4 regions of the Peribacillus frigoritolerans genome follow, and region 3 is predicted to be linked to each of the others. Evidence: a T-box and tRNA genes for the amino acid it is inferred to sense, from the RefSeq annotation. Region 3 holds a T-box; the other regions hold tRNA genes.
The links. The T-box of region 3 lies ahead of argS (arginine--tRNA ligase). A T-box ahead of a tRNA ligase gene usually reads a tRNA of that ligase, here a tRNA-Arg.
Positions count from the first base shown of each region.

Region 1: it encodes a tRNA-Arg, which carries the amino acid that the T-box ahead of argS (arginine--tRNA ligase) is inferred to sense. The anticodon was not compared.
Region 2: it encodes a tRNA-Arg, which carries the amino acid that the T-box ahead of argS (arginine--tRNA ligase) is inferred to sense. The anticodon was not compared.
Region 4: it encodes a tRNA-Arg, which carries the amino acid that the T-box ahead of argS (arginine--tRNA ligase) is inferred to sense. The anticodon was not compared.

Region 1 is NZ_CP158190.1:5,471,622-5,479,060, forward strand. Features, by position in the region: gene ABOA58_RS27135 (FecCD family ABC transporter permease) at 1-55, opposite strand, end outside; gene ABOA58_RS27140 (ABC transporter substrate-binding protein) at 18-989, opposite strand; cobalamin riboswitch at 1,149-1,323, opposite strand; gene ABOA58_RS27145 (polysaccharide deacetylase family protein) at 1,410-2,288, opposite strand; tRNA gene ABOA58_RS27150 (tRNA-Arg) at 2,464-2,537, shown strand; partial or broken gene ABOA58_RS27155 (DNA topoisomerase III) at 3,268-3,546, opposite strand; gene ABOA58_RS27160 (DNA topoisomerase III) at 3,800-5,989, shown strand; gene ABOA58_RS27165 (hypothetical protein) at 6,244-6,885, opposite strand; gene ABOA58_RS27170 (ABC transporter ATP-binding protein) at 6,882-7,439, opposite strand, start outside.
Region 2 is NZ_CP158190.1:5,189,134-5,196,572, reverse strand. Features, by position in the region: gene ABOA58_RS25740 (gluconeogenesis factor YvcK family protein) at 1-912, shown strand, start outside; gene whiA (DNA-binding protein WhiA) at 980-1,933, shown strand; gene ABOA58_RS25730 (HPr family phosphocarrier protein) at 1,954-2,211, shown strand; gene clpP (ATP-dependent Clp endopeptidase proteolytic subunit ClpP) at 2,308-2,916, opposite strand; tRNA gene ABOA58_RS25720 (tRNA-Arg) at 3,206-3,277, shown strand; gene rpoN (RNA polymerase factor sigma-54) at 3,595-4,932, shown strand; gene ABOA58_RS25710 (glutaredoxin family protein) at 4,938-5,189, shown strand; gene ABOA58_RS25705 (sugar-binding transcriptional regulator) at 5,329-6,363, shown strand; gene gap (type I glyceraldehyde-3-phosphate dehydrogenase) at 6,396-7,403, shown strand.
Region 3 is NZ_CP158190.1:971,571-979,009, reverse strand. Features, by position in the region: gene ABOA58_RS04870 (NAD(P)/FAD-dependent oxidoreductase) at 1-572, shown strand, start outside; gene ABOA58_RS04865 (hypothetical protein) at 769-1,086, opposite strand; partial or broken gene ABOA58_RS04860 (CotH kinase family protein) at 1,259-2,338, shown strand; gene ABOA58_RS04855 (SET domain-containing protein) at 2,351-2,767, shown strand; gene argS (arginine--tRNA ligase) at 2,819-4,498, opposite strand; T-box leader at 4,532-4,750, opposite strand; gene ABOA58_RS04845 (response regulator) at 4,816-5,361, opposite strand; gene ABOA58_RS04840 (fatty acid desaturase) at 5,455-6,486, opposite strand; gene ABOA58_RS04835 (DinB family protein) at 6,769-7,278, opposite strand.
Region 4 is NZ_CP158190.1:3,975,274-3,982,712, reverse strand. Features, by position in the region: gene ABOA58_RS19510 (spore germination protein) at 1-144, shown strand, start outside; gene ABOA58_RS19505 (Ger(x)C family spore germination protein) at 141-1,262, shown strand; gene ABOA58_RS19500 (XTP/dITP diphosphatase) at 1,470-2,081, shown strand; gene ABOA58_RS19495 (metallophosphoesterase) at 2,084-2,596, shown strand; tRNA gene ABOA58_RS19490 (tRNA-Arg) at 2,770-2,843, shown strand; gene ABOA58_RS19485 (hypothetical protein) at 3,035-3,235, shown strand; gene ABOA58_RS19480 (hypothetical protein) at 3,327-3,587, opposite strand; gene ABOA58_RS19475 (DUF2087 domain-containing protein) at 3,855-4,610, shown strand; gene ABOA58_RS19470 (GIY-YIG nuclease family protein) at 4,629-4,991, shown strand; gene ABOA58_RS19465 (2TM domain-containing protein) at 5,131-5,409, shown strand; gene ABOA58_RS19460 (hypothetical protein) at 5,589-5,762, shown strand; gene ABOA58_RS19455 (YidH family protein) at 5,806-6,165, shown strand; gene ABOA58_RS19450 (GNAT family N-acetyltransferase) at 6,617-6,892, shown strand; gene ABOA58_RS19445 (M15 family metallopeptidase) at 7,049-7,439, shown strand, end outside.

The sequences.
Region 1 (7,439 bases), 1.1 Mb from region 3:
AATAAGCAAACGTCCATTTAGTTGTTAAATTGGTTCGGATAGACTGATTTGGCAAGTTCCTCTACTCCCTCTATCAAGCGTGGACCGGAACGGGTCACCAAGTCAGAATGGACATCAAAGACTTTGCCATTCTTAACAGCATTTACGTCTTGCCATCCTTTTCGGCCCTTCACTTCACTTACTGAATCTTTCGTATAATAACCATAAGTTGTAATGATGACATCAGGATTTGCAGCAATCATCGACTCTTCATCAATTTTTGCCCAACCGTCCAAATCAGCAGCAGCATTATCCGCTGAAATAATATTAAGCATCTCATTCATGAAAGTATTTTTTCCCGGTGTGTATATTTCCGGTGAAGGCGAAACCTCCACTAAAACTGTCTTCCTATCCTCTTCCTTTACGGATTTGGCTTTTTCCTCGATATCCTTGAGCTTCGTTTTCATATCCGCAACGATTTCGTTTGCCTTGTCATGTTCACCCGTTGCCTGTCCAATCATTTCAATAGACTCATAGACTTGGTCAAAGCTTTGTGCATCATTGACTACGAGGACATCTATTCCAGCATCCTTAAGCTGTTGTAAACCCTCATTCGAATTATGGGCACTTGATGCATGCGCAAGAACAAGGTCAGGCTTCATGGAGACAATCAGCTCCGTGTTCATTTCCATTCCGCCAACTTTTTCAATTTCCTTCGTTTCTTCCGGGTAATTATCATTATCGGAAACACCAATGACCTTTTTACCCAAACCAAGTGCAAAGACCACTTCCGTATTACTTGGTATTAACGAAACGATTTTCTTCGGTTTTTGTTCTATCGTTACTTTTTCCCCAGTTGCATCTTTAATCGTAATCGGGAAAGCTTCGTGTTGAGCATGATTCGTTTGCTGCTTTTCTTTTCCTTCATCAGTAGTGTCACTGCAGCCGACCATCATGCCTGCAACAAGCAACATCAACAGTATCAGACCAAAAATTTTCTTCATTTTCATTCCCCACAATCTTTTTATTTAATTTCTTTCCACCTCATAATCTCGGAAGATGCCCCCAAAACAAAAAGCACCTCCCGTTAAACGGAAGGTGCTTGTATGGCAACAATATCATTACGGACTTCTTATGGTCTGCCACACACCTTCCCATCCGCGTAGGTTACAGGTGTACGAATTTTGGCAGGTCTCCTGGCTCATGGTCATCGTCAACGGCACCTTCCCATATCTCATACAGTGGTACACAGCCGTCAGCTCCCATATACAGTGGCGGGACCGCGCTGGCATTTCACCAGCTTCCCTTTTAAGTCATTACGACACCAAATCGTTCATATGTATATAATTTTCACTGCCTTCATTATACACCATGTAAGAATCGATTATTAAATGATTTTTCTGAACAGGTTCGAAATGCCCCTGCCACCTTCAATGATTTGAAGCATTTTCAATCAGTGACGCAAACCCATCGACTGATAACCCGGGTGAAATCCGAACTCGATGCAGGGCATGCATCCCTTGTTCCCTTGAAGCTCCCCCAGGTTCGGTAGTGACTGCCATCTTGTATCCAGCTTCCTCTGACAGCCTGAGAGTCTCTTCGTTATACCGGCCAACCGGATAGGAAAGCACTGTCGTGTCCTGGTCGAGAATACGGTCGAATAGCTCCTTCGACTGGACCATTTCAGCTTCTTGCTGCTCTGCCGTCATGCGGTTCAGCTCCAAATGGTTGATAGTATGGCTTTCGATCGAAATCCCATTCCTGCTCATCTCCATCATTTGATTTTCAGTCAGGTGATGACCTTTATCAATGGACTTCCCGATCATGAAGACAGTTGCTTTCATATCATTTTCTTTTATTATCGGAAAAGCCTCCGTGAAGTTATCTGTATAGCCATCATCAAAAGTAAGCCAGACGCACTTCTCACTTGGCATCCGATTCTCGGTTAATACGAGGAATGCTTCTTCAGGGGATAATGTATAGTAGCCATTCTCCCGAAGCCAAGCCATCTGAGACCGGAATTCCTCCCTTGGAACCCGAAGGCGATTACCTTCAGAAATGCTGTGATACATCAAGATTGGAAGCTGGACGTCGGACTCGACCGTTATCCAGTCTTCCGTATCGATTTTGCCCTCCAATTCCTGCCCTTCCCCATTCTCCGCCGCTTCGGCCACTTCAATTTCATCTTCCGCAATCGGTGCAGCAGTCTTTGTGCCTATACCTTCTAAAATCCATTGTGAGCATCCAGGTAAAATCAAAATCCCCAGCAATGCAACCATCCATAAAACTCTATATTTTCCCACTATCATTCTCCTAATTTTTTATAGTGAAATAGTACCAGAAAACTAGCGATTAATAAAGTATTCCATTAAATGAAAAAAAGGGAAAGACGAGAGTGAGGATTTTTTTTCATAAGTATGTGCTATTAGCTTGAAAAGTTTGCCTATAAGAAATATAATAAATAAGTCGTCGACTTTTTTATATGTCCCAGTAGCTCAGCAGGATAGAGCGACAGCCTCCTAAGCTGTAGGTCGTAGGTTCGATTCCTATCTGGGACGCTAATTATAAACCCCTGTTACAAGCGGTCCTTCCGCGGAGTAACAGGGGTTTTTTTCTGTTGGTTAAGAACAATTGATTTTTTGATGGAGAAAACGCAGATCTCAAAGCTAAATTATTTCATCAAGCCATATAGATATAAAAAATCTGATTGCAAACTATGCATAAAGGTTGGAAATATTGGCGAACAAGAATACAAACTGTTTGATAGTAAAAAGCGTTGTATTTATTACGTCAATATATACCTGAAAAAAATAATGGATTTCTGGATATAATCATGTCTTTTTTTGAAATATATGTTTTAACCTGTCCCATCCGGGTATATGAATACTGTAAGACATTCTCACCAAAGGAGATGATAGTGCATGATGAGTACAATCAGAAGCCAATGGAACAAAGAGAATGACGCAGCGGTTTTTAGTCCCGGTGATCAGCGTTAGAGTCAATTGAAGAGTTGGATGATAATCAAACATGGGAATTACTAGTCTTCTCATCCAAAGGAGGAAGATACGATCATGAGTATTTACAGCCTATGGAATCCAGAGAATGATGAAGCAATTTTCAGTCCGGGTGATCAGAAGCCATTCAGTACGCTCATACGAGTAGATTCGGATAAACACACACACTGACAAAACACTTGAATATTAATTACATGGCACCGTACTGAATGAAATTTAGTCGAAGCAGGAATATACCGAAAAAGGATGGAGCGATTGCTCCATCCTTTTTCTTTTATTTATCGAATTTCAGTTTCGCCAAGGCATCTGCCAATGCAGTATTAATCGGCTCTTCTTTATTTTGCTTTTTCATATAATTGGATACTTCATTTTTGGATACTTTTTGATTTTTATTTTGCCCTCTTCGTTTATTGTAAGAAGATAGTTTTTCGTGAAAACCGCATTTACAGGTGAATGTCTGTGCTTCTCCTTGACCGCGCATTTCCATCTTTTTATGACATTGCGGGCATCTGGCATTTGTTACACGTGAAACACTTTTTTTGTGGCCGCAATCAGGACATTTCGTTCCTGACGGGGACGAATATGGAATATCTCCTACTTTAAGATTTATTCAAATATAGAAACTACAATTTCTCCTAAAAAAGTTAATGAAATTTCCAGAGAAAATACACGCTTAAAAAAAGAAGTTTAAATTCTCAAACAAGCAATGTCTATTATGTCCTCTAAAATAGGAGTGTATGGGGCAATTTCCTCCTTGAAATTATGTTATATTAGACGGTAAATAGTTAGTAAGGGAGTTTGAACAAATGTCAAAAAGTGTGGTAATTGCTGAGAAGCCTTCAGTTGCACGTGATATCGCAAATGTATTGAAGTGCAATAAAAAAGGCAATGGGTTTTTAGAAGGCGATAAATACATCGTTACGTGGGCATTAGGACATTTAGTTACACTAGCAGATCCAGAGGCATACGATATTAAATATAAAACCTGGAAACTGGAAGACCTTCCTATGCTTCCTGAACACATGAAGTTAGTTGTCATGAAACAAACAGGAAAGCAATTTAATACTGTTAAAACACAATTAAATCGCAGTGATGTAAATGAAGTAATTGTGGCTACTGATGCAGGGAGAGAAGGAGAATTAGTTGCACGTTGGATTATTGATAAAGCAAAAGTTCATAAGCCTATCAAACGACTCTGGATTTCTTCTGTAACAGATAAAGCTATTAAAGATGGATTCAATAACTTAAAGCCTGGTAAAGCTTATGAAGACTTGTATACTTCTGCAGTAGCACGTTCGGAAGCGGATTGGTATATCGGCTTGAATGCAACTCGTGCCTTAACGACAAAATTTAATGCACAATTAAACTGTGGACGTGTTCAAACACCAACAGTTGCAATGGTTGCAGCACGCGAAGAGGAAATTGCGAATTTCAAACCGCAAACCTATTATGGAATCGAAGCCCAAACGGATGGACTCAAGTTAACGTGGCAAGATGAAAATGGAAATAGTCGCAGCTTTAATAAAGAAAAGACCGACGCAATCGTGAAATCACTTGGAAGTAAAGATGCGACTGTTGTTACCATTGACCGCAAAGCAAAGAAAACATTCGCACCTGGTCTATATGATTTAACAGAGTTACAACGTGATGGGAATAAACTCTTTGGCTATTCTGCTAAAGAAACATTGAACATTATGCAAAAATTGTACGAGCAACACAAAGTCTTGACTTATCCCCGTACAGATTCACGTTATTTATCATCCGATATCGTTAGTACGCTTCCGGAGCGTTTAAAAGCATGTGCCATAGGTGAATATCGTCCTCTTGCAAATAAAGTGTTAAGTAAACCTATTAAAGTGTCAAAAGGATTTGTGGATGATAGTAAAGTGAGTGATCACCATGCCATTATTCCAACTGAAGGTTACGTAAATATTTCATCCTTCACTGACAAAGAACGCAAAATCTACGACCTTGTCGTGAAACGTTTCTTAGCTGTTTTATTCCCTGCATTTGAATATGAGCAATTAACAGTGCAAACGAAAATCGGGGATCAAAAATTTATCGCTAAAGGAAAAACAGTGATTCATTCTGGCTGGAAAGAAGTTTATGCAAACCATTTTGATGATGAAGAATCAGATGATGTAAAAGAGCAGTTATTACCTCGTATTGAAAAAGACGATGTATTAAAGACAAAAATAATCACTCAAACGTCAGGCCAAACAAAGCCCCCAGCACGCTTTACTGAGGCGACTTTACTATCAGCAATGGAAAATCCCACGAAATACATGAAAACAAATGATAAAAAGCTTGTGGACACGTTAAAATCTACTGGAGGACTTGGTACAGTAGCCACTCGTGCTGATATCATCGATAAATTATTTAATTCGTTCTTATTCGAAAAACGTGGCGGTAAGGAAATCTATATCACAGCTAAGGGGCGTCAGCTTTTAGATTTAGTGCCAGAAAAACTAAAATCTCCTGCAACAACAGCTGAGTGGGAACAAAAGCTCGAGCTAATCGCAAAAGGGAAACTGAAAAAAGATGTGTTCATCAATGAAATGAAAGATTACACAAAAGAGATTGTCAGTGCAATCAAAACGAGTGACAAAAAATATAAACATGACAATATCTCAACGAAATCCTGTCCAGACTGTGGTAAGCCAATGCTTGAAGTGAATAGCAAAAAAGGCAAAATGCTCGTCTGCCAAGATCGTGAATGCGGCCATAAAAAGAATGTCGCCCGTGTAACGAATGCACGCTGTCCACAATGTAAAAAGAAAATGGAACTACGTGGTGAAGGCGATGGTCAAATCTTCACATGTAAATGCGGATACCGCGAGAAACTATCTGCTTTTGAAGCAAGACGTAAAAAAGAGTCTGGTGGAAAAGTGGATAAACGTTCCGTTCAGAAATATTTAAAAGAGCAGGAAAAAGAAGCCGAACCGATTAATAATCCATTTGCGGACTTATTAAAAGGGTTTAATTTAGATAAATAATAATTTTTTGCCCTCCACTCCCGAAAATGTAGATTTAGGGAGCGGAGGGCAAAACATCCAAATTGATTTCCGCAACCCAAAACGAGACGATAACCAATCTTTAAAATGCCCTGTCGAAGTCCATTTGAGATAAAGAACGTACATAATCTTCGTAAAATGAGTGATTTGGAAGCTTTATGAGGTGAAAGCTGCACGTACAGTGTGGAGCAGAACAAAAGATGAAGATTATATCGTTATTAAGTGTCAATTTACGCCTATTTTACAGGTGTTAAGAAGAAAGAAACATTTTTATTAGTCGAAAATCCACTTTGGTTAAGTTCCAACCATGTATTCTCCTTCAGGTCAATTTCAAACTGATTAGCATCTCCAAAGGAATCTCCTCCTATAATTTTTTGCAAATCATCAGATATAATTTGGAACCATGGATCCTCCTTTAATGATTCATTATTTCTGGTTTCATAAGTAATGATATATTTTCCGGATTTTATTTGTTCATCAATTTGATAGAAACCAGAATGATGTATTTTATAGACATCACCATCTTTACTAACTGGTGAAAAAGCTGATCTTTCAAGCTTAATTGTTCCTTTTCCACTAACTTGGGCTATATTTTCATCATAAAGTTTCAAACCTAAAAAATGATCACCATCTGAAAGTTGAGTACCATTAAAATAATTATCACCATCGCTTGTAACGTCATAATACCCCTCTGGAATATCGTTTCCTACATGGAAGTTGCCTTGTGTGAGTCTGTATTCGATACCTCCGCCCTTGATTTTTTTTGTTTCAAGGTGTTCATTTGGCGTAAGAGATTTTATGAATTCCGGTATGGATATTATTGTGAGTAAACATACAAATGTGATAACCAAAAAAATCATTTGAGATTTTCTCATCATTTTAACCGTCCATTACTAATTTCTATAACTTCATCACAAATCGGGAAAACATCCTCTTTATTATGAGTGGCAATAATGATAGTTGCACCTCTCTCCCGTTCTTCTTGAAAAATATCAAGAACTCGTTCCACACCTTTTTCATCAATTGCATTAGTTGGTTCATCCAATAAAATAATTTCAGGTTTTTCAAAAATTGCTTGTGCTATATTCAGTCGCTGCTTCATACCTAGAGAATATTTTCTTACTTTCAATGTACCGAACCGATCCAGCTCAAGTCTCTTTATGGCGTGTTGTATATCTTCGAGCGACGCTGTTTTCTTAATCGCAGCAAGAATTTTCAAATTAGTCTCAGCATCGAATTGGGGAAGCAATTCGAGATTTTCAATAATAATACCGATACTTGGCGGAAACGAAATATCTTTATGCAATACTTTTTCATTAATGGTTACACTGCCTTCAGTTGGAATAATAAGTCCAGCTATCGCCCGAAGCAACATGGTCTTACCAGATCCATTTTTTCCAACCAAACCATAGATTCTCCCTTTTTCGAAGGT
Region 2 (7,439 bases), 1.4 Mb from region 3:
TTAAAGAAACATCCGGTTGATATAACGGCAATCGTAACGGTAGCTGATGATGGTGGAAGTTCAGGCCGCCTTCGCGAGGATATGGATATTCCCGCTCCGGGTGATATTCGTAACGTGCTGGCTGCGTTATCGGATGTAGAGCCCCTTGTTGAACAAATGTTTCAACATCGCTTTCAAAGTAAAAATGAGTTGTCCGGGCATTCGCTGGGTAATTTGATACTGGCGGCAATGACCTCGCTGACCGGGGATTTCGTCCATGCGATCCAGGAAATGAGTAAATTTCTTAATGTCCGCGGTAAAGTGCTTCCGGCGGCCAACCAAAGTGTGGTTCTCCATGCAGAGATGGAGGACGGAACGATTGTTACAGGAGAATCCAAGATCCCCTTCTCAGGAAAGAAAATAAAAAAAGTATTTCTGTCTCCTCATCATATAAAGCCGCTCAGTGAAACTCTCCAGGAAATCAAGCAGGCAGATCTTATTGTCATAGGTCCAGGGAGTCTGTATACTAGCATTCTGCCTAACTTACTTGTTCCTGGTTTAGGAGAAGAGGTTGCCCGTTCGAAGGCGAAGAAGGTGTACATTTGCAATTTGATGACACAAGCCGGAGAGACGCTGGATTATAGCGCGAGCGATCATATAAAAGCGATATATGACCATATGGGAAATGCATATATTGACAGGATACTTGTTAATAATGAGGAAATACCAACCGAAATTCAGCAACGCTATCAAGCTGAATATGCTAAACCGGTCATGTATGATGTGGAAAGCTTAAAAATGATGGGGCTTGAAATCATACAAGAACGCATTTTTAGCTATGAAGGGAATGTAATACGCCATGACACGAAAAAAGTGGCGGATTTGCTCTATAATATGCTTGTAAATGAAACAAAAAGCCACATTGCACCGTAGATATAAGCGGGAACGGTTTTTTGATTGATAAAAATAGATTACCTGCGTTCGATTGGGGGTGAAATGGATGTCTTTTGCTTCAGAAACGAAAAAAGAGCTTACTACATTAGAGGGAAAGGATTGCTGCGGTAAAGCGGAATTGTGTGCGCTTATCCGGATGAACGGATCCCTTTCATTTTCTAATCGGAAGCTTGTTGTGGATATTCAAACTGAGAATGCTGCGATTGCCAGAAGGATCTATACGCTGCTGAAAAAAAGTTATGAGGTCCAGGTCGAGCTGTTGGTCCGTAAAAAGATGAAGCTTAAAAAGAATAATGTATATATTGTCAGGATGTCATCCGGAGGGCAGCGGGTTTTAACCGATTTGGAAATTTTAGGCGATGGCTTTGAAATTCTCCATGCTATATCCGATACTATTGTTGGGAAGAAATGCTGTAAGCGTTCTTACCTAAGAGGTGCATTTCTTGCGGGGGGTTCGGTGAATAATCCAGAAACGTCTTCCTATCACCTTGAAATTTTCTCACTTTATAAAGAGCACAATGATGCCCTTTGTGAGCTAATGAATAAGTTTGGCTTGAAGGCCAAGACGCTTGAACGCAAGAAAGGGTACATCATTTATTTGAAAGAGGCCGAAAAGATTGCCGAGTTTTTAAGTATAGTTGGCGCCCATTCAGCTTTATTAAGGTTCGAAGATGTACGGATTGTCCGTGATATGCGTAATTCAGTGAATCGGCTTGTGAATTGTGAAACAGCCAATTTGAACAAAACGATCGGGGCCTCATTACGCCAGGTTGAAAATATCCATTATATCGAGGATACGGTGGGATTAGGCATTTTACCGGATAAGCTTCGGGAAATTGCGGAGCTTAGGATAGCGTTTCAGGATATAACCTTAAAGGAACTAGGGGAAATGGTTTCTGGGGGGACCATCAGTAAATCCGGGATTAATCACCGATTGCGAAAGATTGATGAAATAGCTGACAGGCTCCGTGGGGGAGAGGCTATTGCTGCGAAAAAATAAAGCTAACAGGGGAGATCAAGATGGTGGAAAAGCAAGTTGAGGTAAAATTGAAAACGGGTTTGCAGGCGCGGCCGGCGGCTCTTTTTGTACAAGAAGCTAACCGCTTTCATTCAGATGTTTTTCTTGAAAAAGAAGGAAAGAAAGTGAACGCAAAAAGTATAATGGGATTAATGAGCCTTGCCATCAGTTCTGGCGTGACCGTGAAGTTAATCGTCGAAGGACGCGATGAAAAAGAAGCGTTAGAGGCATTGGAAGAGTTCGTTCAGCAAGAGGGTTAAAAGAAAAGGATGCTTAAAAGAGCATCCTTTTTTTGTATTATGTAAAAAAGCTCCGGAAGTCGCTAAAGGCGTTCTCCGGAGCCGGTTGTTGCATGATTATTTAGAGTCTTTTTTATCATCAAGGATGCTGCGCGTGATGACTTTGTCGATCAAGCCATATTCAAGGGCTCTTTCGGAAGTCATGAAGTTATCACGTTCCGTATCTCTTTGAAGGACTTCAATAGGTTGACCAGTACGTTCTGCCAAGATTTGGTTCAGTTTATCTTTCAAGTGAAGGATACGGCGGGCAGCAATTTCAATTTCTGTAGCTTGACCTTGAGCTCCTCCAAGTGGTTGGTGAATCATGACTTCACTGTTTGGCAACGCATAACGTTTGCCTTTTTCGCCTGCGGCCAATAGGAAAGCACCCATGGAAGCGGCCATACCGATGCATACTGTGGATACATTAGGTTTGATATATTGCATAGTATCGTAAATGGCCATACCGGAAGTGATGCTTCCACCAGGGCTGTTGATGTATAGAGTGATATCTTTTTCAGGATTTTCCGCTTCTAAAAATAGTAATTGAGCAACAATGGAGTTGGAAACATTATCGTCAATTGCACTTCCTAGCATAATGATCCGGTCTTTTAATAAACGGGAATAAATATCGTAGGCACGCTCCCCACGACTTGTTTGTTCGATAACTGTAGGAATTAAATTCATGTTCATTTCCTCCTTCGATTAAGAGAATCATTTAAATTCTTTATGTATGTATGATACACTTTTTGGTCAATTTAGGTCAAACAAAACAAACCCTATAATGGATAATTTGTTCGACAATTTTCTGGCTATGGCTCCTTCCTGATAGATTACTTTATATATTATGCCGCACAGGGATGAATTTCCACATTACCCATAATACCCAAAAGAAGAAGTTTTAAACCTGATAACCCTTGCAAAGGAGGGGATTCTATCATATAATGAAGTCTGTTGAAAAAATATTTTCTAATACGCCCTCGTAGTGCAACGGATAGAACGCAAGCCTCCGAAGCTTGAAATGCAGGTTCGATTCCTGCCGAGGGCATTACCAATCTTCTGCTTAATAAAGCGGGGGATTTTTTATTGGTCAATTTTAAGAGTGTTCCTAAGATTTTTGGTGAATTTACTCGTTTTCTGTAATATTTCATCGAATTCTGGAATGTCAGTCCTGTCTTGAAAATATTCGCCCACACTATTAAAAAATGGTGATTTTTCAATAAAAGTAGTTGTTAAATTTGCATTTCTAACATATAGTATTTAAAAACAAATAAACTATTCAGAAAAAAACGTAAGCGTTTTCATGGGTTTTTGTGTAGAATTTTCTCCTGATAATGTAAAATGGAGTGGGGGAGGGGTGAATCGATGAGTATGAATATGAAAGCGGGACTTTTTCAACAGCAAACATTAAAGATGGCAATGACCCAGGAGCTTATGCAAGCTATTACATTGCTGCAATACTCCTCGCAGGAGCTATCGGCTTTTTTAGAAAATAAAATGGTGGAGAATCCATTACTGTCCATAGATCAGCCAACATCGGCTTTATTTCAGCCAACTTTTGACCGGAAAAAGGGGAAACGGACTCTTAAGAATACGTATGATGCCAACTATTGGATTGAACAGATAAGTGAAGATACTATATCGCTTGAACAGCATATCATGTCCCAGGTGAATCACCAGCAGCTTACCGGTGAGCAGCAGAAGGCATTGCTGCTATTAATTCATAACCTTGATGAAAACGGTTACTTGAGGACTGAGCTGGATGATATATGTATCCCAGGTATATCTCCGATCGTTTTGGAAGAAAGCCTCTCAATTTTACAGGAACTCGAGCCGCATGGAATTGGAGCTAGAAATCTTCAAGAGTGCCTGTTGCTTCAAGTGCAAGCAGAAGGAATGAATCTGCTTGCAGAATCGATCATAGAAAACCATTTCCTCGATTTTGCGGAAAAGCGCTGGAAAGACCTAAGTAAGAAAATCGGTGTTACAATGAAGGAGATTCAAGAAGTATTTGATTATGTCCAGACATTGAACCCGCGACCGGCTTCACTCTTTTTTCAGGAGAAACCTTCTTATATAGTGCCGGATGTGGTCGTGGAAGTTCGTGATGGCATGCTGCTTGTCGGGAATTATGATGGTAACACACCTAATCTTAATGTGGATAAAGGGTATTTAAACCGTATGAAGAGCCATAAGGATCAGGGGGTTCAACGGTTTATCCAGGATAAGTGGCAGGAATACCAATGGATTTCCAGAGGGATCCAACAGAGGAAAGAAACTATATTGAAGGTCATTCAGTGCATCGTCGATAAACAGCCGGCGTGCTTTCATCATGGCCTGAACTATTTGAAACCGATGACGATGAAGGAAATCGCCGACGAACTTGGTATACATGAGTCCACAGTAAGCCGGGCGGTCAAAGGGAAATACGTGCAGACACCATTTGGCACGATAGAGATGCGGATATTTTTCACTACTTCTTTACAGTCGGTCGGCCTTGATGAGGATATGTCGGGCATGCAGGCAAAAAAGAGCCTGCAGGCAGCCATCAATGGGGAAAATAAACAAAAGCCGCTTTCGGATCAAGACCTGGCAGAACGGTTGAAAGAGGAGCATGGAATTATCCTGGCACGCCGAACCGTTGCCAAATACCGCGAACAATTAGGTATCCCTTCTTCATCTAAACGAAAAAGATATGATTGAAAAGGATGAGTGGTTTGGAATCAAATGCGTTTGTTTTATATAGTAGGGATAAATGCCCGTTATGCGATAAAGCCAAGCAGGTGCTTGAAGAAGTGAAAGAGGAATCAGGCATAGGCTATAAAGAAATCGATATCCATACCGATGATAATTTGCTTGAGAAATTCGGGCTGATGATTCCTGTCGTAGAATGGAAAGATGATATCGTTCAATTCGGGAACGTTGATAAATCAGCTCTAAATCGCCTTTTGGAAAAATAATTTTTCAAATCATTTGAAGAAACATTCCGTTCCTGCTAGAATAAAATATGTAGCAGGAATATTTTTTTGTTTTAAGTGGGACAGAAAATGACTACGCGGGACATTAAATGTCCAACTTAACTTTTTAGGAGTTTTAAATATGCGTACATTACTCGAGGTACAAAGAAAATTATTACCTGATTTCCTTATGGTTATGCAAAAAAGATATGATATCCTGCGTTATATCATAATGATGCAGCCGGTTGGAAGGCGCAGTCTGTCCGTGAGCCTTAATTTGACAGAGCGGACGCTTAGAGGCGAGGTTGATTTTCTGAAAAGTCAGAACCTGGTTAACATATTCAGCTCTGGCATGACGCTGACTGATGAAGGGATTGAAATCCTGGATAAGTTAGAAGGAATAATGCGTGAAGTAATGGGTATAGACATAATGGAACGGCAATTGCAGGATTTATTGCAAGTGGATGAGGTCATTATCGTCTCAGGAAATTGTGATGAGACCCCATGGGTGAAAAAAGAATTGGGTAAAGCTTGTGCAATCCGTATGAAACGAGAATGGAAATCAAAGAATATCATTGCGGTAACTGGCGGATCGACAATGGCCGAAGTGGCTGATTCGTTGTCACCTGATGAAGCGTCGAAGAAATTGACATTTGTCCCGGCCCGCGGGGGAATTGGTGAAGCAGTGCAGAATCAGGCCAATACGATTGTCGAAAAAATGGCCCAGAAGGCACAGGCCTCATACAGAGTGTTATATGTACCCGATCAATTAAGCGGTGAGGTTTATGCTTCATTTCAGAAGGAACCTGCAATTAAAGAAGTGATTTCCCAAATCAAATCTGCCGATATGATCATTCATGGAATTGGTGATGCCATGGCGATGGCAGAAAGAAGAAATTCTTCGCCAGAAATGTTAAAGAAGCTGTTAGATGGAAATGCTGTAGGAGAGGCATTCGGTTATTATTACGATGAAAACGGCAAAGTTGTTCATAAAGTTTTAACAGTCGGCATCCAGTTAGATGATCTTAGCCCTGAAAAGCGAGTGATAACTGTGGCAGGTGGTAAAACTAAAGCAAAGGCTATCCGTTCCTACATGAAAGGCGCACCTTCATCAACCGTTTTAATCACGGATGAAGCGGCGGCACAAGAGTTAATTCAGGGGAATTACACCCCTTAATATATTTGCGAACTTAAAAGGAGGAATTTTTCATGGCAGTAAAAGTTGGTATTAATGGTTTTGGACGTATTGGACGTAATGTATTTCGTGCAGCATTGAGTAATCCTGGGGTAGAGATTGTTGCTATTAACGACTTAACGGATGCTAATATGTTAGCGCACCTTCTTCAATACGATACAATTCATGGATCTCTTAATGAAAAAGTATCAGTTGATGGGGATTACCTTGTTGTTGATGGTCATAAAGTCAAAGTATTGGCTGAACGTGACCCTGCACAATTAGCATGGGGTGAACTGGGAGTAGAAGTGGTAGTAGAATCTACAGGACGTTTCACGAAACGTGCAGATGCAGCTAAGCATTTAGAAGCTGGCGCGAAAAAAGTAATCATCTCAGCTCCTGCATCTGATGAAGATATCACAATCGTCATGGGTGTAAACGAAGACAAATATGATGCAGCTAACCACCATGTAATCTCCAATGCTTCTTGTACAACGAACTGCTTAGCTCCATTTGCTAAAGTGCTTCATGAACAATTCGGAATCAAACGCGGTATGATGACTACTGTTCACTCTTATACAAATGATCAGCAAATCCTTGATTTGCCACACAAAGATTATCGCCGTGCACGTGCAGCTGCCGAGAATATCATTCCTACAACAACTGGGGCAGCTAAAGCTGTAGCACTTGTTCTTCCTGAACTTAAAGGGAAATTGAATGGTATGGCAATGCGTGTACCTACTCCAAACGTATCTGTTGTCGACCTTGTTGCAGAACTTGAAAAAGACACAACAGTTGAAGAAGTAAATGCAGCATTCAAAAAGGCTTCTGAAGGCGAATTAAAAGGAATTCTTGAGTACAGCGAACTTCCGCTAGTATCAACTGACTATAACGGTAACCCATCATCATCTACAATTGATGCCCTTTCCACAATGGTAATGGAAGGAAACATGGTTAAAGTATTATCTTGGTATGATAATGAAACAGGATACTCTAGCCGTGTGGTTGATTTAATCGACTATTTGGCTAAAAAAGGATTGTAATTAGAATAATAAAAAAACCTCACCAAGGTGAGGTTT
Region 3 (7,439 bases):
CGGTCCTGCCTGACCACTTAATCGAACGTGCGATGACAAGCTTGGAAGCACGCGGCGTTGAGTTCTTGACAGGTCTGCCTGTAACGGGTGTTAAAGGCAATCAAATCGAATTGAAAGATGGACAAACGATAACGGCCAATACGCTTGTTTGGACAGGTGGAGTTGCGGCTCTTCCTGTCGTAGGCGAATCAGGCCTTGAAGTGGACCGCGGCAAAGCAACCGTTAATGAGTATTTGCAATCCAAATCCCATAAAGACGTATTCGTTGTCGGAGACAGTGCCGTTGCTTTCCCTCCAGAAGGCGGCCGTCCATACGCACCTACTGCTCAAAATGCTTGGCAAATGGGTGAGCTTGTTGGTTACAACCTATTTGCAGCCTTTGAAGGCAAGAAACTTGAAGCATTTTCACCTGTAAACTCAGGTACACTTGCGAGCCTTGGCCGTAAGGATGCGGTGGCAACAGTTGGGGCCAATAACACATCACTTAAAGGTCTTCCGGCTACATTGATGAAAGAAGCAAGTAATGTTCGCTATCTATCACACATTAAAGCCCTATTCAGCTTGGCTTATTAATTCATGATCGCCGTGACATGTTCACGGTACATGCCCTTTATTCCCATTTGGGAGTAAGGGGCATTTTTCATTTCAGAAAAGGCGGACACCCTAATTGAATTGTCCTGCCATAACTCTACATTACTATTTTACTCTCCGCCATTTTTATTAGCCCGTTTGTCGTTAACCAACGTTCAAGTTTGTACCATTCTGCATATCATGTAATTAACCTTATTAAAGGAGGGGTCTTTATGCCGAAAGGAAAAAAAGGAAAAAAAGGAAAAGGCGGTTCATCTGGCAGCAGCTGTAGCTCATCCAATGGAAGCAAGTCCAATGGAAGCAAGTCCAATGGAAGCAAGTCCAAGGGCTGCAAGTCCACTGGTAGCAAATCCACTGGAAGCAAATCCACTGGTAGCAAATCCACTGGTAGCAAGTCCACTGGCTGCACATCTACTGGCACCACAACCACTGGCACCACAACTACTGGCACCACAACTACTTGCACCACAACTACTGGCACCACAACTACTGGCACCACAACTACTTCAAGTACTTCCACTGGATGTGGAAAGAAAAAAAGAAGAAGATAGTAGTTAATTCTTAGATGCTTCAACTTAATCAATCTCTGGTTGATTAAGTTGAATTTTTTCATACATTACATGTTTGCGCTTGACCATAATACATCTTCAAGAAAGGAAGGTGAGTGTATGCCTTATCATATTCCATCTTATTTCTTAATGATTGAAGAAGAAGATCTAGAAGATTTACGAGCGGACGTATGGAGTAATGACCCCATTCCCGCCTATTTGAAAGTGGAAAACGACATTTATGATATCGATATTGCCTATCGGGGCTCTTATACCCGAAAATTCAGGAAAAGATCCTATTGGATTGATTTCATCGAGCCAGAAAAATTCTTTGGCGCCCACAAAATCCATCTCAATGCCGAATACAAAGATCCTTCCCTCATTCGCAATAAACTCTCACTCGATTACTTCCAAGACCTTGGAATTCTTTCCCCCCATAGCCAGCATATTGACTTATACCGTAACGGCTCTTGTAAAGGGGTATATTTACAACTGGAGTCCGTTGATGAATTCTTTTTGGAAAAAAGAGGACTTCCTGCCGGTCCCATTTATTATGCAGTCAACAATAGTGCCAACTTTTCATTGGAAAGGGATGGGAAACTAAAAGAATCCCTTGTATCAGGCTATAAACAAGCGTTTGGAAAACCGTCCGACGATGAATACCTTATTGAATTGATCAGAAAAATCAATACCACCCCGCTTGCCAAATTTCCTGAAGAAGTCTCGCAGCATCTTGATATCCATAAATACTTACGCTGGCTGGCTGGAGCTGTATGTACTATGAATAACGACGGTTTCACTCATAACTATGCATTATATCGCAATAGTGAAACAAACTTATTTGAAATCATTCCTTGGGATTATGATGCCACTTGGGGACGCAAGGTCAGTGGCGGGATCATGGAGCACACATATGTCCCTATTGGAGGAAAAAGGACAAATCACCTTAGTCATCTACTCTTGCAGGTTCCGGAATACCGTAAGTTCTACAAAGACCTCTTGGTTGAACAATTGGAAACCACATTTACTGTGAATCACATGGAAAATAAAGTATTATCGCTGCACCAGGCGATACGTCCTCACATCCTTCTTGATCCATATAAAAAGAATAAATTGGATATATTTGACAAGGAGCCGGAATTCATCTTCGAATTCATTCGCAATCGCAGTGATTACTTAAATAAGCATCTTGGTGACCTAGACGAAACAAAACTGAAAGCCAAGCAGGACTGGAAAAAAGCAATTGAGGCCGTATCACCAATCTGTATTAAAAATACGGGGAAATATGGCAGGGGAATATATGCGGTAAGGGATATTAAAAAGGATGAACTCATCGAGGCATCACCTGTCATCATTTCACCGAAAAGCGAATGGAAATATTTAAAGAAAACGTCACTCTTTCATCACTGTTTCTATTGGGGAGATGACGATGAAACGGCCATTGCATTGGGAAATGGATCGCTATTCAATCATTCATACACTCCGAATGCGACGTATGATAATAATTTAGATGATTTAACGATAGACTTTTATGCATATAAAGACATAAAGGCTGGCGAAGAAATCACGATCAATTACAACGGTGAAATTGATGATAAATCTCCCTTATGGTTCGATGTCATCGAATAAGATTTTAAAGAATCCATTTTGAAAGTTCAAAATGGATTCTTTCTTTTACCTTTACATTTTTTTCGGCGCGGAAATTCCCAATAAACTTAGCGCATCCTTCAATACAATCGCTACGGAAAAAGCGAATGAGAGTTTCATTTGTTTCCATTCATCTTCAACTAGGATCTTTGTATGTGCATAATACTTATTGAATGCACGCGATAAATGCAAGCTGAATTTCGCGATTTGTGATGGGTCGGCTTGTTCAAACGATTTTTGGACAATGCTCGGATATTGCTCCAGCAGCTGGATGACTGGCCACGCATATTCACCTAAAGCGTCAAAAGTGATGGCCTGCTCGTTAAATTCACCTTTTTCAAGCAATGAGGAAATTCGCGCATATGTGTACTGTACATATGGACCCGTTTCTCCCTCAAAATTCATCATTTGCTCTAATGAAAAATCAATATCGTTCATGCGGTTATTTTTTAAATCATTAAAAATTACCGCTCCGACACCGACCTGTCTTGCAACCAGTTCTTTCTGTTCAAGCGCTTGATTTTTTTCTTCAATATTGCGCTTCGCAGTTTCGATCGCCTCTGCCAATACATCCGCAAGGAGCACGACTTTCCCTTTACGTGTCGACATTTTCTTACCGTCTTTTAACATCATGCCAAATGCTACGTGCTGCAAATCCTTTGCCCATTCATACCCCATTTTTTCAATGACGTTAAAGAGTTGTTTAAAGTGCAAGGATTGTTCGTTTCCGACAACATAAAATGTTTTCTTCGCCTCATACTGTTTTTTACGATACATGGCGGCAGCTAAATCACGCGTGGCATAAAGTGTCGCACCATCCGTTTTCGTAATCAAACAAGGCGGCATATCTTCCAATTGCACGACATAGGCACCTTCGGATAGGGTAAGTAAGCCTTTTTCTTTTAGTTCCCCGACAACCGCATCCATTTTATCATTGTAAAACGCTTCGCCGGCATAGGAATCAAAACGGATGCCCAATAAATCATAAATCGTCTCAAACTCTTTTAGAGACGCATCCCTGAACCATTTCCACAATGCCAGTGCTTCCTCGTCCCCATCTTCAAGCGACTTGAAGCTTGAGCGTGCTTGTTCATTCAACGATTCATCACTTTCGGCTCTATCATGGAACTTCACATAGATCTTCAATAATTCCTGAATCGGCGAAGCTTCGATTGCCTCTTTGTCGCCCCACAGCTTATACGCGACAATCAACTTGCCGAATTGCGTGCCCCAATCTCCTAAATGATTAATACGCACGGCATTGTAGCCATTCTTTTCGGCGATGTTAGCCAGTGCATTCCCTATGACCGTTGAGCGTAAGTGCCCCATGGAAAAAGGTTTGGCAATATTCGGGGAGGAATAATCAATCACGACATTTTCCTGTACAGGCTGCATCGAACCATACTGATCCTTTTCACTTAATACCGTTTGCAGCACGTTTTCCGTCACCAGCTGTTGATTGACGAAGATATTCAGATAACCACCCACAACGTTCACTTCTTGGATCAACTTGCTATTTAATTGTTGGGCTATTTCAGACGCAATCACCTGAGGCGACTTTTTGAATTTTTTCGCAAGAGTAAAGCATGGAAAGGCAACATCACCTAAATCCATCAATTTTGGCTTTTCCATTAATTTTTCTATTTCACTTGCTGGCAATTCATTGTTCAAAGCAGTTGAAATCAATTCTGCAATTGGTTTATTCATCGTCATTTTCCTCCTAAACAAAAAAGCCCCCGCCTCTAAATAAGAGACGAGAGCATGAATTCCCGTGGTACCACTCTAGTTGCCACAAATTGTGACCACTTTCCATTGTTAACGAGGTGACTCCCCGATATTCCCTACTAAACGGTTCAAGAAATTTCTCCAAAGTGCGCTTCATTCATCCGTCCTGCATTAGGCTCCCACCATCCCTAACTCGCTTTCCATTTCAAAATGAACTACTCTCTTCATCACAGAATTTTCAATATTATAATTTAATCCATCGTACACAATTTAAAAAAACGTGTCAACAGAATTAAGTAACAAATCTAACCTGCCGGTAACTTCATTTTATCCTTGATGGTGGAAAAATATTTCCTTACTGTCCCAATTGTGCCGCTTTGCTGATTAGACGGCTCAATTTTTGATTGACCATCGGCTAACAAACCTAACACTCCCATATCCCGGCCATTATTGCTGGAAGACTCATCTATAAGATCTGGGGAATATATTCGCTTGCCATCCATTATGCTGCGAATCGAGCAAGCTAACTCTTCACCCGGGCTATCCTTCAATAAATAACCACTTACATTAGCCTTTATTGCGAGTTGAAAATAACCAGTCCTTCGGAATGTCGTTAAAATGACCACTTTACATTCAATTGACCTTAATGCTTCTGCTGCCTCAAGTCCGCTCATTACAGGCATCTCCATATCCATGATACACACATCAGGCTGTAATTGGTGTACAAGAGCCACCGCTTCTTCTCCATTACCCGCTTGCCCGACAATTTCTATATCTTCTTCAAGATTGAGTAGAGAACTTATTGCCTCTAACAGCATTTGCTGATTCTCTGCAATGACAATTCGAATCATTTTAAGTTCTCTCCTTTATCGAGTTCCTTATATGAAGCAAAGACTCCCCCAAATCCGAGGATTATTAAGGGAGTCTGGAATGATACATGAACGTTACAGTTCAGATTTCACTTGAGCGGGAACACTTTTTTTCGTTAAATATTTTATATCTTTGAAACCGACAAAATTCTTGGATTCCTCATCCCATAAACGGAAACGGAGTGAGCGCAAGCTTGTCGCAAGAGTAATCGTTGGAACGTTCTCTAAAGGCTGCGTATTATTGTGCGCCATTTCCAATTTATAGTTAGGTACCCTTGGACTTAAATGGTGAACATGATGGTAACCGATATTACCAGTAAGGAACTGCATCAGTTTTGGAAGCTTATAAAAAGAACTTCCTTCCACTGCTGCCAATACATATTCCCACTCCTCATTTTCTTCAAAATAAGAGTCCTCAAATGTATGCTGGACGTAAAACAGCCAAATACCGACTGAACCAGAAATCATGAAAATGGAACCTTGTACCAGAAGGAACGACTGCCAGCCTACTGCAAGGCAAAGCAATGCCGCTAAAACGACGATTAATGCATTCGTCAAATACGTATTATTTTTTTCCTTCTTTCTAGCACCTTTACGGTTAAATCTATTTTTAAGAAGGAATACATAAATTGGTCCCAAACCAAACATAACCAATGGATTGCGATAAAAACGATAGGCAAAACGAAGTTTAAACGGTGCAGCCAAATACTCATCGACAGTAAGGGTCCAAATATCCCCTGTACCCCGCTTATCCAAATTACCGCTTGTTGCGTGATGCACCGAATGCTCATGTCCCCATTGATCAAACGGGAATAAAGTCAAAACACCCATGATAGTCCCGACTATTCTATTCGCACGGCGGCTTTTGAAAAACGAATGATGCGTACAATCATGAAAAATGATGAATATTCTTGTCAAGAAGCCAGCAGCAATCACAGCTGGTATTAAAGCTAACCAATAAGAAACGGAAAGACTTATATATGCCAGGTACCATAAAATAATGAATGGCCCCAAGGTATTGATGATCTGCCATATACTTTGCTTTGTCGTTGATTGTTCAAAAGGAGCAATTTGTTTTTTCAAGGATTTCGTATTTTGCAAGGTCATTATTCAATTGCACTTCCTTTTATTTGTCGTTATTACATAGTATAAAGAAATCAACCTGAAATTATTAGTACCAGGTGTCATGACTAGAAGATGACAAATGTCATGTACAAGTCATTTCCAGCTGCAAACGTAAAAAAGGTCAACCAGTAAAAACCGGTTAACCTGTTCACATTTATAGGATTTCATTATCTTCAAAATGACAGGTGGCCTCACTTTAAGAACAGGACTGCCAATTTTTCAATGTCAGGCTAACAGTCCCGGCAGTTAGCAATTGAAATCCAGTTACTCCCCTTTTAAAAACAAATAAAGACCATAATCCGTCGAAGTAGAGGCATATCCCATTTGGCGCAACATGGCTGTGATATTGCCGCGATGATATGTTCCATGATTCACGACATGCGGAACCAATTCGGCAACACTTGTTTTCATTTGACCGCCAGCTGGATTCTCAATTATAAGAGGCTTATCTAAATTTTCTTTTTGGCTAAGCAGCGATTTGTACCGCCCGGACAACTCAAAAAACATGGCCTCCATTTCCTCCAATTCCTTTGACTCTGTTTGTTCCTTCAGTTGTTCTGCCAGCTCCAACGCATGGTTCATGCTTTTACCGGAAAAAACCTCCACCCAACCCAGATCGGAAAGATACACATGGGCCATCACACTCGATATCGATGAAAACACACTTTGAACTTCTTGATGGTAAACATCCTTTGGAATCTCTTTTAAGCGGTTGAAAATCTGATTATTTGCCCATACGTTAAAACCATAAAACTGTAATGCAAAATGTGACATTTAACTCTCCCCTTCTACTTACGAATCAATTGTCCTTCATACGGATTAATTCGTCCTTCAGTGAAATAATTCGACCCATGAACGGATTAATTCGTCCTTCAGTGAAATAATTCGACCCATGAACGGATTAATTCGTCCTTCAGTGAAATAATTCGACCCAT
Region 4 (7,439 bases), 2.6 Mb from region 3:
CAGCCTTTTGTGAATCCATTTTCCAAACCAAATAAATCGGATATGTTAAAAGTCTTATTCAAGCTTCCGTATGGGATGTTAAGACAGCGGAATCAAGCTCTACAGTCCAGTGATAATGAACCGCAAAAGGAGTCGAACAAATGAGAAAGCTAATTGCAGTCATGGTAATTGGCTGTCAACTTTTATTGACGACAGGCTGTTGGGGAATGAAGGAAATTCAAGCTCAAACATATGGATCCGCTCTAGGCGTCGATTATAAAGAGGGTGAATTCATCTTATACTTTCAAGCATTGAATTTTGCGGATATAGCAAAACAAGAGGGGGCCACAGCATTACAAGAAAAATCTTCTGTTGTCATTGGGGAAGGTAAAGGGGAAAGTATCGAAGAAGCATTTACTGAATTAGAACAAAATGCAGCATTGCCACTGTATATCGGGCATATTAACTCCTTCATTTTAAGTGAGAATGTAATCAATAAGAAAATGAAGGATTTCATTGAATATGTGGGGAAAGAGCCCTTATTGCGATACAATTCATGGCTGTTTGTTACAAAAGAAGATATTAAAAAGGTGTTTGACAGTGATAGTTTCTTTAATCTTCCTAACCTATTCACGATCATTCAAAGGCCAGAGACCGTTATTAATGAGAATTATTTCATATCCCCGTTAAAATTCAATGAGCTGGTTTCGAAATTTTATCAACCGGTTGGTTCCATTTTAATTCCCTCTATGGTAATAAATGAGCGTCATTACTCAGAGAAGGGGAAAGAAAAAAAGATACCAACGTTGAATGGCGGCTATGTTTTATCAAAACAACAGTATAAAGGGTTCGTAAGTAAACAAGATTTGATAGGTATGAAATGGGTTGGAAATAAGGCGACTGTAATGTTTTTTTCCCTGAACAAACAAAAGGTAAGTGTTGAAATCATGGACCCCAAAACAAACATCATAGTATTGGAACAACAAAAGAAACCCTTATATGATTTAGAAGTTAGAGCAAATGGAATATTGAAACAAAATATAGACAACTTGGATATGGAAAAAATCGAAAAAAAGGTAGAAATAAAAATTAAGCAAGATATTTTGAAGACGTTGGAGACTGGGGAAAAAATCAATACAGATCTTTTTAACATAAGTGAAAAGGCATACAGATACCATGCCAATAAGTGGGATAATAAAATTATTAATTCCTTTGATAAGTCTTCAATAAATAACATAAAAGTTAATATCCATATTGAACATAGTGAAAATTACAAACGTTAGTTTTATAAGTATTGCAGATAAGGGAGTTGTGTTAGACTTAACTTATCTGGAAAGTTCAGCGGCTGTTGTTGATCATGAAAGGCAGCGCTGAATCCGTCCGTTTGGCACTGGAAGAAGCGGCTTTTACATATGACGAATTACAGCAAATTCTTTCTTAGTCCGAAAAGAGCTCTCATGCCGATAAAATGAAAAAGGGTGAAATGAAAAATGAAGACAGTAATCATTGCAACGAAAAATAAAGGGAAAGCCAAGGAGTTCGAAAGCTTATTCTCTGCTAAAGGATATGAAGTCAAAACACTTCTCGATGTACCGGATGCTCCGGATGTTGAGGAAACAGGCACGACCTTTGAAGAAAATGCGATCCTGAAGGCAGAGGCCATTGCCCATCAGCTAGGCCACTTTGTCATTGCTGATGATTCCGGATTGATTGTAGATGCATTGGAGGGCCGTCCAGGCGTATATTCTGCGCGCTATGCTGGAGAGGACAAGAGCGATGAAGCAAACACGGAAAAAGTCCTCCGCGAACTGGAAGGCGTGCCAAAAGAGGCTAGGACTGCGAGATTTTATTGCGCCTTGGCACTAGCGTCACCCAACCAGGAAACAGTTACGGTATCGGGAACGATGGAAGGCTTGATTACGGAACAGCCTTCAGGAACGAATGGATTTGGTTATGATCCCATCTTTTTTGTTGAGGAACAGGGCAAAACAAACGCCGAATTGACAAAAGAGGAAAAAAACAAAATCAGCCACCGTGCCAACGCATTGAGGGCTCTAGATGAAAAACTTGATCTATTTCTAAAAAGGGAAGAAGGAATGTGACGATGAAAGTGCTAATAATGAGTGACAGTCATGGCTTAACTCATGAAATCAGCATGATTACCGACCGTCATAAACAAGAGGTTGCTGCCATGATCCATTGCGGTGATTCAGAGTTGGAAAGAAATGACCCTCACATGTCGGGGTTCTTAGCCGTTCGCGGGAATTGTGACTATGATTCGGCATATCCGAATGATATTGTGGAGAATATCGCAGGCAAGCGTTTCTTCCTTACGCATGGACACCTCTATAACATAAATATGACCTTGATGAACCTATCTTATAAAAGTGAAGAGACAGGGGCGGATATTATTTGCTTTGGTCACTCCCACGCTGCAGGCTCCGAATTGATTGACGGCAAGCTCTTCATCAACCCGGGAAGCATACGTCAGCCGCGTGGACGAAAAGAGAAAACCTATGCCATTTTGGAAATCGGAAATGACCAACTTGAAATCATCTATTTTGACCTTGAAGGAAAAATCGTTGAAGAACTAAGAAATGCTTATCAAATGGAATGACTTCATGTATAATGAACAGGAAGCGTTTTTCCCCGCTTCCTGGTTCATAAAAAAAGAAAAAAACTTTTTATGAAAAACCGTTGACTTTCTTTTGATATCCTACTATAATAAGAAGTGTCCTAAGGGAACAGTTAAGGTAATACATAAGTTTTACCGCAACTTATATCATAAACGTCTCAGTAGCTCAGCTGGATAGAGCAACGCCCTTCTAAGGCGTCGGTCGGGAGTTCGAATCTCTCCTGGGACACTAACTAGAAAAAGCCAAAACCTTCTAAGGTTTTGGCTTTTTTACTTTTGGCTTAAGTCAACGAGGATGTTTTCAATTTGTTATCCTTTTAACTGCTAAAGTTCGTATGACGACAAGAAGTTTTTTATTTATATTTATCGCAGGTGGATGAACTTTTATGTCGAACTTGTTATAAATAAGGAGATGTTTAAATGAATAAAGATAGATTATTCAAGTTCATTCAAACTTCCACTCGGGGCAATTTCTTCTCAGTCGAAATAACCGAAGATGGAACTGAAGTGGTCCAATTAGCTAAGGAGTTAGAAAAAGAAGGAAGAATCAAGTTGAGGGAATGCAAACGAAAAGAACAAGGTGTTTATCTGGAAGGAATACTTAAGTTTGTGCCTAGCTAATACTTAATGAGCTCTAACGAAGGACTTATATTAGGAATTTCATATGCTCCACAGAAAAAAGGCATCCATGATCGGATGCCTTTTTTCTATATCAAATTCTATTTAATGTTTGGAGATTTTTTTTAATGATTTCACGGTTTTTGATTATTGCCGTATTCAATTCTTCGACGGGTGAACTTTTATGATCTTCTACACTAAGCTGCATCCCACTTGATTGGTTTTGTATAAGTAAATCAATCGTATCGCGTAATTCTGGCAGTGGTACCTTGAATTGTTCCGATAAATGGTGTATTGCCTTGTGTAAATCGGTGTTATGGATTGATGGAACAATTGCATCGTTTTCATCTTTCAATAATATATCCTCCTCTAAAGCTTATTCACGCTTATATAGCATATTATTGGGGAAAATACGCTTATTATTCAATATACTATATCGGCATAGTGTCCTGGGAATGGATGGTGTATTCGCCTGCCAGCTGTATGTTATGAAGCCCCTCTGACTATCAAGGTCTTCTTTGGATACTTTGCTGGAGTTAAATCAGAAAAAACATTGACATAATGCAAACGAATTAATATTATGTTTATTATATTATAAACTTTATAGGGAAGTGTTTGTTTTATGAAGGACGCTGAAATGTTTTGGAACGCATCTCAGGATGAGCTTAAACAAGGATATATAGAAGGTGAGAATCAATATGTTTGTTTGCTGTGCGGAAATGCAGTTGAAAAGGGGATAGTGTACCCGGAAGATGGGGTTCTTTATGAAGCAAAGAGGTATATGCGAATTCATATTGAACATGCACACAGCTCCGTTTTTGAATACTTGATTGATCTCGATAAAAAACTTACAGGTCTCACGGACCATCAAAACCGCCTTCTTCGCCTATTTTACCAAGGGAAGAATGATGCTGAGGTTCAGGAGGAAATGGGAATTGGCAGTCCGTCCACCATTCGGAACCATCGTTTTGTGTTGAAAGAGAAAGAGCGTCAGGCTAAGTTGTTTTTAGCCCTGATGGAACTTTTGAAAGATAAAGATGAACATGCGCCGGCATTTATCCCGCTTCATCAAAAAGCAAGGATGGTCGATGATCGTTATAACGTTACAGAGGAAGAAAAGGTGACTGTATTGAAAAAATACTTCCCTAAAGGCAGTCAGGATACATTAAAGTCTTTCCCGCCAAAGGAAAAACAAAGGCTGATCATTCTCCAAGAAATTATGAACCGTTTTGAAAATGAGCGGAAATATGAAGAAAAAGAAATCAATCAAATATTGGGTGCCGTTTATCATGATCATGTTCTTTTGAGAAGATATTTAATAGAATATGGATTCTTGGATAGAAAGACTGATGGGAGCCAATATTGGCTGAAGAAATGATGACTGGAGGCAAGAAAGATGGATCGTAAAAAAGAATTGAAGCAATTATATAAAGAAACGAAAGTTGAAGCAGGTGTATACCAAATCAGAAATACGGTAAATAATAAAGTTTTTATCGGAAGCACCAGGAATTTAAAGACGTTGAAGGGGAAACAATTTGAATTGGAAGTCGGAACAAACACCAATAAAGTTCTGCAAGGTGAGTGGAACCAATATGGGAAAGATGCTTTTTCTTTTGAGGTACTGGAAGTATTGAAGCCGAAAGATACAGGATTTTTTGATGTTAAACGGGAATTGAAAAAACTTGAAGAAATGTGGATGGACAAAATACAGCCATACGAAGAACGGGGATACAATAGAATGAAATCCACTGACTTGTAAGTGGCCTTTAGAGATTCTCCTTGATTCCCAGCTCCCGATTTACCTTTGATGCATTTCATTCTTATTTCTTTATGAAAAATAAGGTATTATGGAAGCAGATGGTAATATACTTTAGTGTTTATGATTAGGAGGTGCTGGGATGGAAAATGGAGATGGATATCTACGGGCGAAAAAAAGGGTTGAAAACCTTAAGGCATTCTACATTCATCTAATGGTGTATGTATTGGTGAATGTCATGTTGATTGCGATTAACCTATTGACGGATTCCGGTTATTGGTGGTTCCTTTATCCCCTTGGAGGGTGGGGGATTGGTGTTCTGATACATGGAATTACCATTCTTGCACAAGGAAACTTCGGGTCTGAGTGGGAAGAAAGAAAAATAAAAGAGTATATGGAAAAGGATAAAAAGAACGGCTGAATTTGGGCGTGTTCAAAACAGGGAGTCATTTGTGGCTCTTTTTTTGCGGGAAAATAATCGGTGGATCTCACTTGTTGTCAGTTTTTAAATGGTTTAAGCTAGTAATGAGGGACCTATCTATGAAAAAGGGGGAAACCGGTGGAGGACCTTCACTAAATAATTAATTTTAGGAGTTGCGAATGAAAAAAATAGGATGGACCATAACGGGGATAGGAGCAATCATAGCGCTAGGGGCATTACTTTATCCTTTGAATGTTATTGATAAAACTCTATGTATATATTTATTGCTCGGCGGTGCAGGGCTAATGTTTGTCGGGTCTATGTTCAGGGCCTTTTCGCTGCTGAAAAGATGACTGATTTTTAAGGTTGATCAAAAACGTTCGATTAAGGTGATGCATGGAGAAAAACCAATTGAAATATGCCCAGCAGCATCTGGCTAATGAACGCACCTTTTTAGCGTGGGTAAGAACGGTGATTGCGATAGTGGGGGTTGGTTTTCTTGCGACAAGCCTGCATTTTACGATTGGTGTGCATCGGGATCCCCGTATTGACCTGATCAGTATCGTGCTGGGGATGTTTGCATGTGCATTGGGCCTTGTGATTACAGTGCTGGCGACAATCGGTTATCTTCAGAAGAAGCGGCAAATCAATGAAGGTACATTCCGGCCCACGAGTGCGCACGTTATTCTAATCGCTGTTTTTATGGTCATATTGTTATCGATGATCATTTTATATTTTGTTTTCATAAAAGTGTAAAACTGTCCTAACATTTAAAGGGCAGTTTTTTCAGTATCTAATATTAAATACTTATTCTTACATCGTTACGGAAAGATTTCTTCCATTATATAAATTCAATCAAAAAATGAAAGCTTGAAAAACTATGTATTTCATTTTGGTTATGGAGAGAAATTAAAACCTTTTAAAAATATTTCATTCAGTATTGTGCACGTCAGCCATGGTAAAGCTTAGATATTACCGGAAGTGTATATCCGAGGCTAGGAAAGGTCGGTCAAGTTTTGCCTTTTGCCTTCCTTTAAAAATTTTATATTAGCCACCATCAGTTTGTGAATAAACTTAACATGGACAATGCTAGCTTTAAAACTCTTGAAAGTGCTTTACTTTATTCAATTTCATTCAAGTTTTAAATATTTGTTTAATTTCCATTTTGTGAGATATGATAAAAAGGAACTAAAAGGAGGTCATTAACATGGTTGATATCAGAAAAGGTGAAAGTTCTTTTTTTGTCGAAGAATCTGGTGAGAAATTAGCGGAAATTACATTCTTTAAATCAGGTGATGATGAAATCACGGTCGATCATACCGTTGTTTCTGACAAGCTTCGCGGGCAAAAGGTAGGAAATGCCCTTGTTGAAAAGGTAATAGGATTCGCAAGGGAGGAAAAACTGAAAATTGTTCCGGTATGTTCGTTCGTTCAAAAACAATTTGAAAAAAATGCAGAATACGAGGATGTATTGGCTAAATGAACCGGAGGGCTGGACCAGGGGATGATTCATATCACCTGTGTTCAGCCCCTTTGTCTTTTTTTGGAAATTTTTACCCCTTCAATTATCGAAGGAAAAAATATTAAACGCCTTTCCGCCTACAGTGTTGTTCGCATTTAATATAGGGGAGGTGCTAGGATGGCCATCAAATTACAAACCCTATTGAATCGTGCAAAGGAAAATATGGGAAGCGGTATGAACCCAGTCGTGAACGAGACGATACTTGAAGTGGTTAAATTAGCTTATGAAGCGGGGATATTTGTTCAAATAACGGCTGGTTACCGAAGTTTCCCAGAACAAAATGAATTGTATGAACGGGGCAGAACGAATAAATCAAAGCCAATCGTGACTTATGCCAGAGGGGGCCAGTCCTTGCATAACTATGGCCTTGCTGTAGATTTTGTCATTGTTAGTGATGACGGCAAGCGGACATTATGGACAGAGGGCGAAAAGTGGACAAGGGTGGCGGCCATAGCAAAATCCCTGGGATTTGTTTGGGGAGGGGATTTTGAATTGTTCCGTGATTTTC